Thalassospira sp. TSL5-1: one gene and its partner. The protein of the gene in region 1 interacts with the protein of each later gene in a pairwise test. Links are inferred from orthologs where the notes say so. Each region holds a gene or a part of one and is shown in the gene's direction. Other genes may lie near its edges. The genes, in order: grpE and LF95_RS05410.

Evidence for each region.
Region 2: the proteins of grpE (region 1) and LF95_RS05410 interact in binary tests that used the Escherichia coli proteins (3 or more experiments, as listed by UniProt). The link is inferred for Thalassospira sp. TSL5-1 from one-to-one orthologs.

Annotation. Positions count from the first base shown.
Region 1 is NZ_KV880638.1:233,027-236,349, reverse strand. What follows is about bases 165-3,162. They hold grpE (nucleotide exchange factor GrpE), read left to right. Parts: upstream 165-1,337; coding sequence 1,338-1,988; downstream 1,989-3,162. Other genes in these bases: LF95_RS10600 (ArsR/SmtB family transcription factor), read right to left, coding at 2,869-3,162; cobB (Sir2 family NAD+-dependent deacetylase), read left to right, coding at 2,141-2,902; hrcA (heat-inducible transcriptional repressor HrcA), read left to right, coding at 227-1,285. Outside these bases: more of LF95_RS10600, read right to left, coding at 3,163-3,323. UniProt on the Escherichia coli protein: Participates actively in the response to hyperosmotic and heat shock by preventing the aggregation of stress-denatured proteins, in association with DnaK and GrpE. It is the nucleotide exchange factor for DnaK and may function as a thermosensor.
Region 2 is NZ_KV880637.1:1,149,064-1,152,289, forward strand. The notes cover bases 214-3,114. They hold LF95_RS05410 (Nramp family divalent metal transporter), read left to right. Parts: upstream 214-938; coding sequence 939-2,291; downstream 2,292-3,114. Other genes in these bases: LF95_RS05405 (AraC family transcriptional regulator), read left to right, coding at 214-641; LF95_RS05415 (cytochrome c oxidase assembly protein), read left to right, coding at 2,528-3,114. Also shown: more of LF95_RS05405, read left to right, coding at 1-213; more of LF95_RS05415, read left to right, coding at 3,115-3,226. UniProt on the Escherichia coli protein: H(+)-stimulated, divalent metal cation uptake system. Involved in manganese and iron uptake. Can also transport cadmium, cobalt, zinc and to a lesser extent nickel and copper. Involved in response to reactive oxygen.

The DNA of each region.
Region 1 (3,323 bases):
GGCCTGGCCAGATCGAGAATGGCCTCAAGCTAATGCTCCGCCCCACAAAGGTCCAGCCTTTTCCCCGGTTTCTTGCCGGTTTGATCAGACTGAAACACCCCGCCAGTCCCGAAAAGACAAATTGTTATCGCCAGCGTATTTTGAGCCTGCAATTGACGGCACGCCGGGGGCTGTCTAAATTCTCAGGATCGCACAAAACCGTATATGACAAGGTTTTAGATCTAAGATGACACTTTTGGACAACACAATGCTGGGCGATCTGAACGAACGGTCCCGCGAGGTGTTCCGTCAGATCGTTGATGCCTATGTCGAAACCGGTGAACCCATCGGATCACGCACCATTGCCCGGCGTCTGTCGGAAAAGCTTTCGGCAGCAACCGTGCGCAATGTCATGGCCGACCTGGAAGACCAGGGGCTTTTGGTCGCCCCGCATATTTCGGCTGGTCGCCTGCCCAGCGAAAAGGGATTGCGGCTTTTTGTCAACGCGCTGATGGAAGTGGGCGACCTGCCCAATGCCGAACGCGACCAGTTGACAAAAAACTGCGAACGGGCGGGATATTCGCTTGATGAAATGCTGGGCGAAGCCACCAGCATGCTTTCCGGCCTGTCGCGTTGTGCCGGGCTGGTTGTGGCACCCAAAACCGACGGGCTGCGCCTGAAACAAATCGAATTCGTGCCACTTTCGCCAGGCAAAGTGCTGGCTGTACTGGTGGCGCAAAATGGCAGTGTGGAAAACCGCATCGTTGATGTGCCCACCAATATGCCGACCTCGGCATTGACAGAGGCGGCGAATTATCTAAATACGCAGCTAGCTGGAAAAACACTTGATGATGCACGCCTTCTGGTCGCGCGCGAACGCGAACGTATCCAGACGGAACTTGACGTTCTTTCCGCCAGCCTGATTGATGCAGGTATTGCAACCTGGGCGGGCGGAGTAAAAGATTCGTCACTGATCATCAAGGGTCAATCGCAGCTATTGGAGAATATTGCCACGATCGAGCAGCTTGAAACCGTCCGGCGGCTGTTTAACGTTTTGGAGGCGCGTGATCAGATGATCGAGCTTTTGGACGTGACATCGGAAGCGGAAGGGGTTCAGATTTTTATCGGAACCGAAAACAAGCTGTTTGGTGGATCGGGGTTGTCGATGGTGATATCGCCCTATCAGAACGCCGAAGGAAGCATTGTCGGTGCAATCGGGGTTGTCGGACCGACGCGGATCAATTATGCCCGCATAATTCCGCTGGTCGACTATACCGCCAAGCTGGTCGGGCGACTGATTGGTTAATTTTATGTGGCGCTGCGTGTCAGGCCACACAACAAATGAAGGTAGTCCAACAATGACGGAAACCGCAAAAAACACCACCGAAGAAGAAATGCAGGACGCCTCCCCGGCCGAACAGGTTGCCGCCGAGGAAGCCGCACAGGAAGACGTGGCACAGGATCAGGCTGAAGGCGCAAGCACGCCAGATGATGTTATTGCCGCCCTGCAGGCCGAGAATGCCGAACTGAAAGACCGCCTGCTGCGCACCGCAGCCGAAGCGGAAAATATCCGTCGCCGGGCCAAAAAGGATGTCGAGGATTCGGCCAATTACGCCATTACCAAATTCGCCCGCGATCTGCTTGATGTTGGCGATAACCTGCGCCGCGCCCTTGAGGCCGCTGGCGATGGTTCGCAGCAGAATGACGCGATGAAAACGCTGATCGAAGGCGTTGAAATGACCGAACGCACGCTTTTGAAATCGTTCGAGCAAAACGGCATCGAAAAGCTTGAGCCGCTGGGCGAAAAACTGGACCCCAACAAACACCAGGCCGTGTTTGAAATGCCCAGTGCTGAACATCCCGACGGCCATGTCGCCCAGGTGATGCAGGCCGGTTACGTCCTTAAGGGTCGCCTATTGCGCCCGGCAATGGTCGGTGTTGCCAAGGGTGGCAACACGACCCCGGATGCAAAAGACGAACCGGGCAGCAATGTCGATACCTCGGCCTGATCATCCGATATCGCCGATAGAAAATAAGCAAAATGGCTCCGTGCACATCCGCCCGGGGCCATTTTTATGGCGATTCGCATTGTTTCTCGTACCGGTTAAATCCTGTAAACTGCCACCAGACAGACCAAGCCAGATGATTTTCCGGGGCAAAGATGACGATTTCCAAGGCATTAACCGATATATTGCGCGATGAAGCCGCACCGATTGTTATTTTAACCGGGGCTGGCATTTCGCGTGAAAGCGGCTTGCACACCTTTCGCGACCCGGATGGCATTTGGGCGAAATATGACATTTCCGAAGTGGCCACCCCCGAAGCCTTCATCACCAACCCCGACCTGGTTCAGTCGTTTTACAATGACCGGCGCAAAATTTTGCATGATGCGGCTGTCATTCCCAATGCCGCCCATCTGGCTCTGGCCCGCCTGGAACAGGAATGGCCCGGGGATGTGTTGCTGGTAACGCAAAATATCGATGACCTGCATGGCCGGGCGGGCAGCAAGAACCTGATTCACATGCACGGCGAATTGCTGAAAATACGCTGCAATCACTGCGAGGCGATTTCACCCTGGCAGGATGATTTAGGTACAACCGACACCTGCCCGGCCTGCGGCAAAACCGGCGGGCTGCGGCCCCATGTGGTGTGGTTTGGCGAAATGCCGCTGGAAATGGGGCGGATTTATCAGGCCCTGGAAAATTGCGGGCTGTTTGTTTCCATCGGCACATCGGGCAATGTTTATCCGGCGGCAGGGTTTGTGGAAATTGCCCATCATCACGCCCAGGCCGAAACCATCGAGATCAATCTGGAACCCAGTGACGGGGCCAGCCTGTTTGATCATGCGATTTATGGTCCGGCCACCCAAACCGTACCCGCTTTTGTTGATCAATTACTGGGCAGCGGGGCAAACAGGTCGTAAAAGGCCTGTTCCCCGGTCGGGGTAAAATCAATCACGCGCGACTCGTTTGATTTTCTGGCCCAGCCAAGATCAAACATCCGCTGCAACAACCCTGCCCCCAAGGCACCTGCCAAATGCGACCGCCGCATACTCCAGTCCAGGCACTCCCGGCACAGGGGGCGGCGCAATTGACGCATCTGTGCCAAATCCAGGCCAAAATCTCCGATAAAGGCCGCGCCCTGTTCGCTGATACGCATCTCGCCCATATCGTCAAAAACGATAAACTGCCGCTGTTGTAAATTCTCGAACAGGGCAACGCCCATTTCACCTGCCAGATGGTCATAACAAATGCGGGCCTTGCGCAGGGCGGGGTCACGCGGGCCGGTGCGCACCCGGTTATGCCCGGTACGCTGGGCAATCCCCATCAGATTTTCCAGAAGTT
Region 2 (3,226 bases), on another replicon or contig:
TCCCGTATTTGTGTCTGCGGCTGGAACTGAATACCAAAATCATGGCCGAAATCCTGATGGCGGCACACGAGAACAGCATTTTATCCACCTCACGGCAGATGGGGGCGGCGATCCAGGTTAGTGATGGCGATGATGCCATGATCAATGCCGCGACGCGGATGCTGGAATTGCTGGAAACGCCGAACGATATTCCCATGATTGCGCCGCTTATCGAACGCGAGATTTTGTATCGCTTGCTCAGCGGACCGCAAGGGCTTCGCCTGCAGCAACTGGCAATGGCCGATAGCAAATTAAACCAGGTTTCCCGTGCGATTGAATGGATCAAGAAAAACTTTCGCGAACCATTCAGCGTGGATGTTTTGGCCCGCGAAGCCAATATGAGTGCATCTGCCCTGCATCAGCATTTTAAGGCCGTTACGTCCATGAGCCCGCTGCAATATCAGAAACAGATGCGTTTGCAGGAGGCGCGATCCCTGATCCTTACGCATGCGATGGATGCGGCAAGTGCCGGGTATCATGTGGGATATGACAGTCCGTCGCAATTTTCGCGGGAATATCGTCGCATGTATGGCGCACCGCCACGGCGTGATGTCGAACAACTGCGACTCTCGGCAGGGGCCGGGATGATTGAAGTTGCGTGATTTCTATTAAAGAGTGAATATTTTTCACATTATCCCTCATAGGGATTGTTTTTCAGGTGTGGGAAACAGGATTTTTGCCCGAAAATGACGGTTTTGAGTGCTGCAGCAGCGTCTTGATCCTGGCGTTACAAGAAACAATGGCTTTCTGAAAAGTTTAGCCTTGACTAACTTTTAAAGTCCGCACAACAATTAGGGATAAATTTTGGCCGGGTTTCGCCCTGTATACGGGGAAACGGCGATTTTTAAAATTGGAATTAGTATAAATATTAGGTGGGTTGCCACCTTCGGAGATGGCATATGGCCGATACGGGTGAAGTGAAACGTAAACCGGGGGACTGGCGATATGAGGCTGAGCAACCCTCGCTGGTCGAGGTGTTTCGCTCGATTGCAGTGTCGCCCGATGCGGGTTTTTTTCGTAAATTTCTGACATTTGCCGGGCCGGGCTATCTGGTGGCGGTGGGATACATGGACCCGGGCAACTGGGCGACGTCGCTGGCGGGCGGGTCGCAGTTTGGTTATGCGCTTTTGTGTGTGGCACTTCTGTCCAATATCATGGCGGTGGTTTTGCAGTCCTTGTGCGCGCGCCTTGCCATTGCCACCGGGCGTGACCTTGCCCAGGCCTGCCGCGATGCCTTTCCTGCCTGGATGTCCTGGCCGTTATGGCTGTTTGCCGAACTGGCAATTTGCGCCACTGACCTTGCCGAAGTCATTGGCACCGCGATTGCACTGAATCTGTTGTTCAATATTCCGCTTGAATTGGGGGTGCTGATTACGGCAGCCGACGTGCTGGTGATTTTGTGGTTGCAAAGCCGTGGTTTTCGTTGGGTCGAAGGCTTTATCATTGCGCTGCTGGGTGTGATTTCAATTTGCTTTGCCGTGCAAATTGCGATGGCCGACCCGGACTGGTATGGCGTGATTACCGGTTTCGCCCCGACAACCGATGTCTTGACCAATCAGCATATGCTGTATCTTGCGCTGGGCATTATCGGCGCAACCGTGATGCCCCATAACCTGTATTTGCATTCAGGGATTGTCCAGACCCGCGATTACGAACGCACGGTTAAAGGCAAACGCGAAGCCCTGCGATTTGCAACACTGGATTCGACCGTTGCCCTGACATTTGCGCTGGTGATTAATGCCTCGATTCTGATCTTGGCAGCGGCCACCTTTCATGTTTCCGGGCAGACAAATGTGGATGATATTGGCGTTGCCCACGAACTTTTGGCACCGTTGTTAGGCGCCTCGATTGCGCCCATTCTGTTTGGTATCGCGCTTCTGTGTTGCGGGCTGAGTTCGACTGTGACGGCCACAATGGCCGGCCAGATCGTGATGGAAGGTTTCATCAAAATGACGATACCTTCCTGGTTGCGACGCCTGGTAACGCGCGTTGTGGCCATCATTCCCGCCATTACCGTCACGATCATTTACGGGCAGGCCGAAACGGCAAAATTGCTGATCCTGTCACAGGTGGTGCTGAGTTTTCAGCTGCCCTTTGCCGTGGTGCCGCTGGTGATGTTTACCGCATCGCGCGAAAAGATGAAGGAACTGTGTGCCCCGCGCTGGTTGACATTTGTGTCCACGATCATCGCGCTGATCATTATCGCGCTGAATGTGAAGCTGCTTTACGATATTTCGATGGGCGCGGTTTAACACGGGTCCTGGTGGCCGAACACCAGGCGTAATTAGTTAACGGGGCCGGAAAGAACTTCACATCAATGTGAGGGCGCTTTCCGGCCTTTTTATATGTCCGGTCTTGAATGCAGGGCAGGGGCGCGGTACCAATTTTCGCCTTGGCCGCGATTTTCTTTTGATGATTAATAATTCGCAATTACGTCGTGCGCCGGGATGGTTATAGTACCATCAGCATTATAAAGTTTGTTGTTGCCATGCGTGGACAACCGGTGCGGTTGGCCGGGCAGGGCGTTCTAAATGTGCCGATCGTCACCACAGCAGAAGATGTTGCCATGACTGACCGCCCCGAAGACCGCAGTGCCAAAGGCAAACGCCGAACCCTGATTGCAATGGGCTGTGCCGTTGCCGTGATGGTGGGTTTGGTGATTTATTCCCCGACCCTGTATCGCATGTTTTGCGCCGTCACCGGCGTGGGCGGCACGGTTCGGCAAATATCGGTACCCAATAAAACGGCCGATAATGCGGCTTCGCCGGAGCAGGGTGCTGATGCGACAAATGCAGTCGCAAATGCCGGTGATATGGTCGAGGTGTATTTTGATGCCAATGTCGCCAAGGGCCTGCCGTGGGAATTTTACCCCGAAGAACGCAAGGTTTCGGCCAAGCTGGGTGAACCGGTGAAGGTGTATTACTACGCCAAAAATACGTCGGACGAGACCATTGTTGCCCGCGCCGTTTTTAACGTTACGCCCTATAAATCCGCCCAGTATTTTTTCAAGATCGAATGTTTCTGCTTTACCAACGAAAAGCTGGCACCCGGTGAAAGTGCCCGGATGCCGCTGGTTTTGTATGTCGATGATCAGATCCACAAAGATCCGAACACTTCAGAGGTCAAAGACATTACCCTGTCTTATACCTTCTATCGGCAATCGGACCTGTCTGAGCAGGAAATTGCC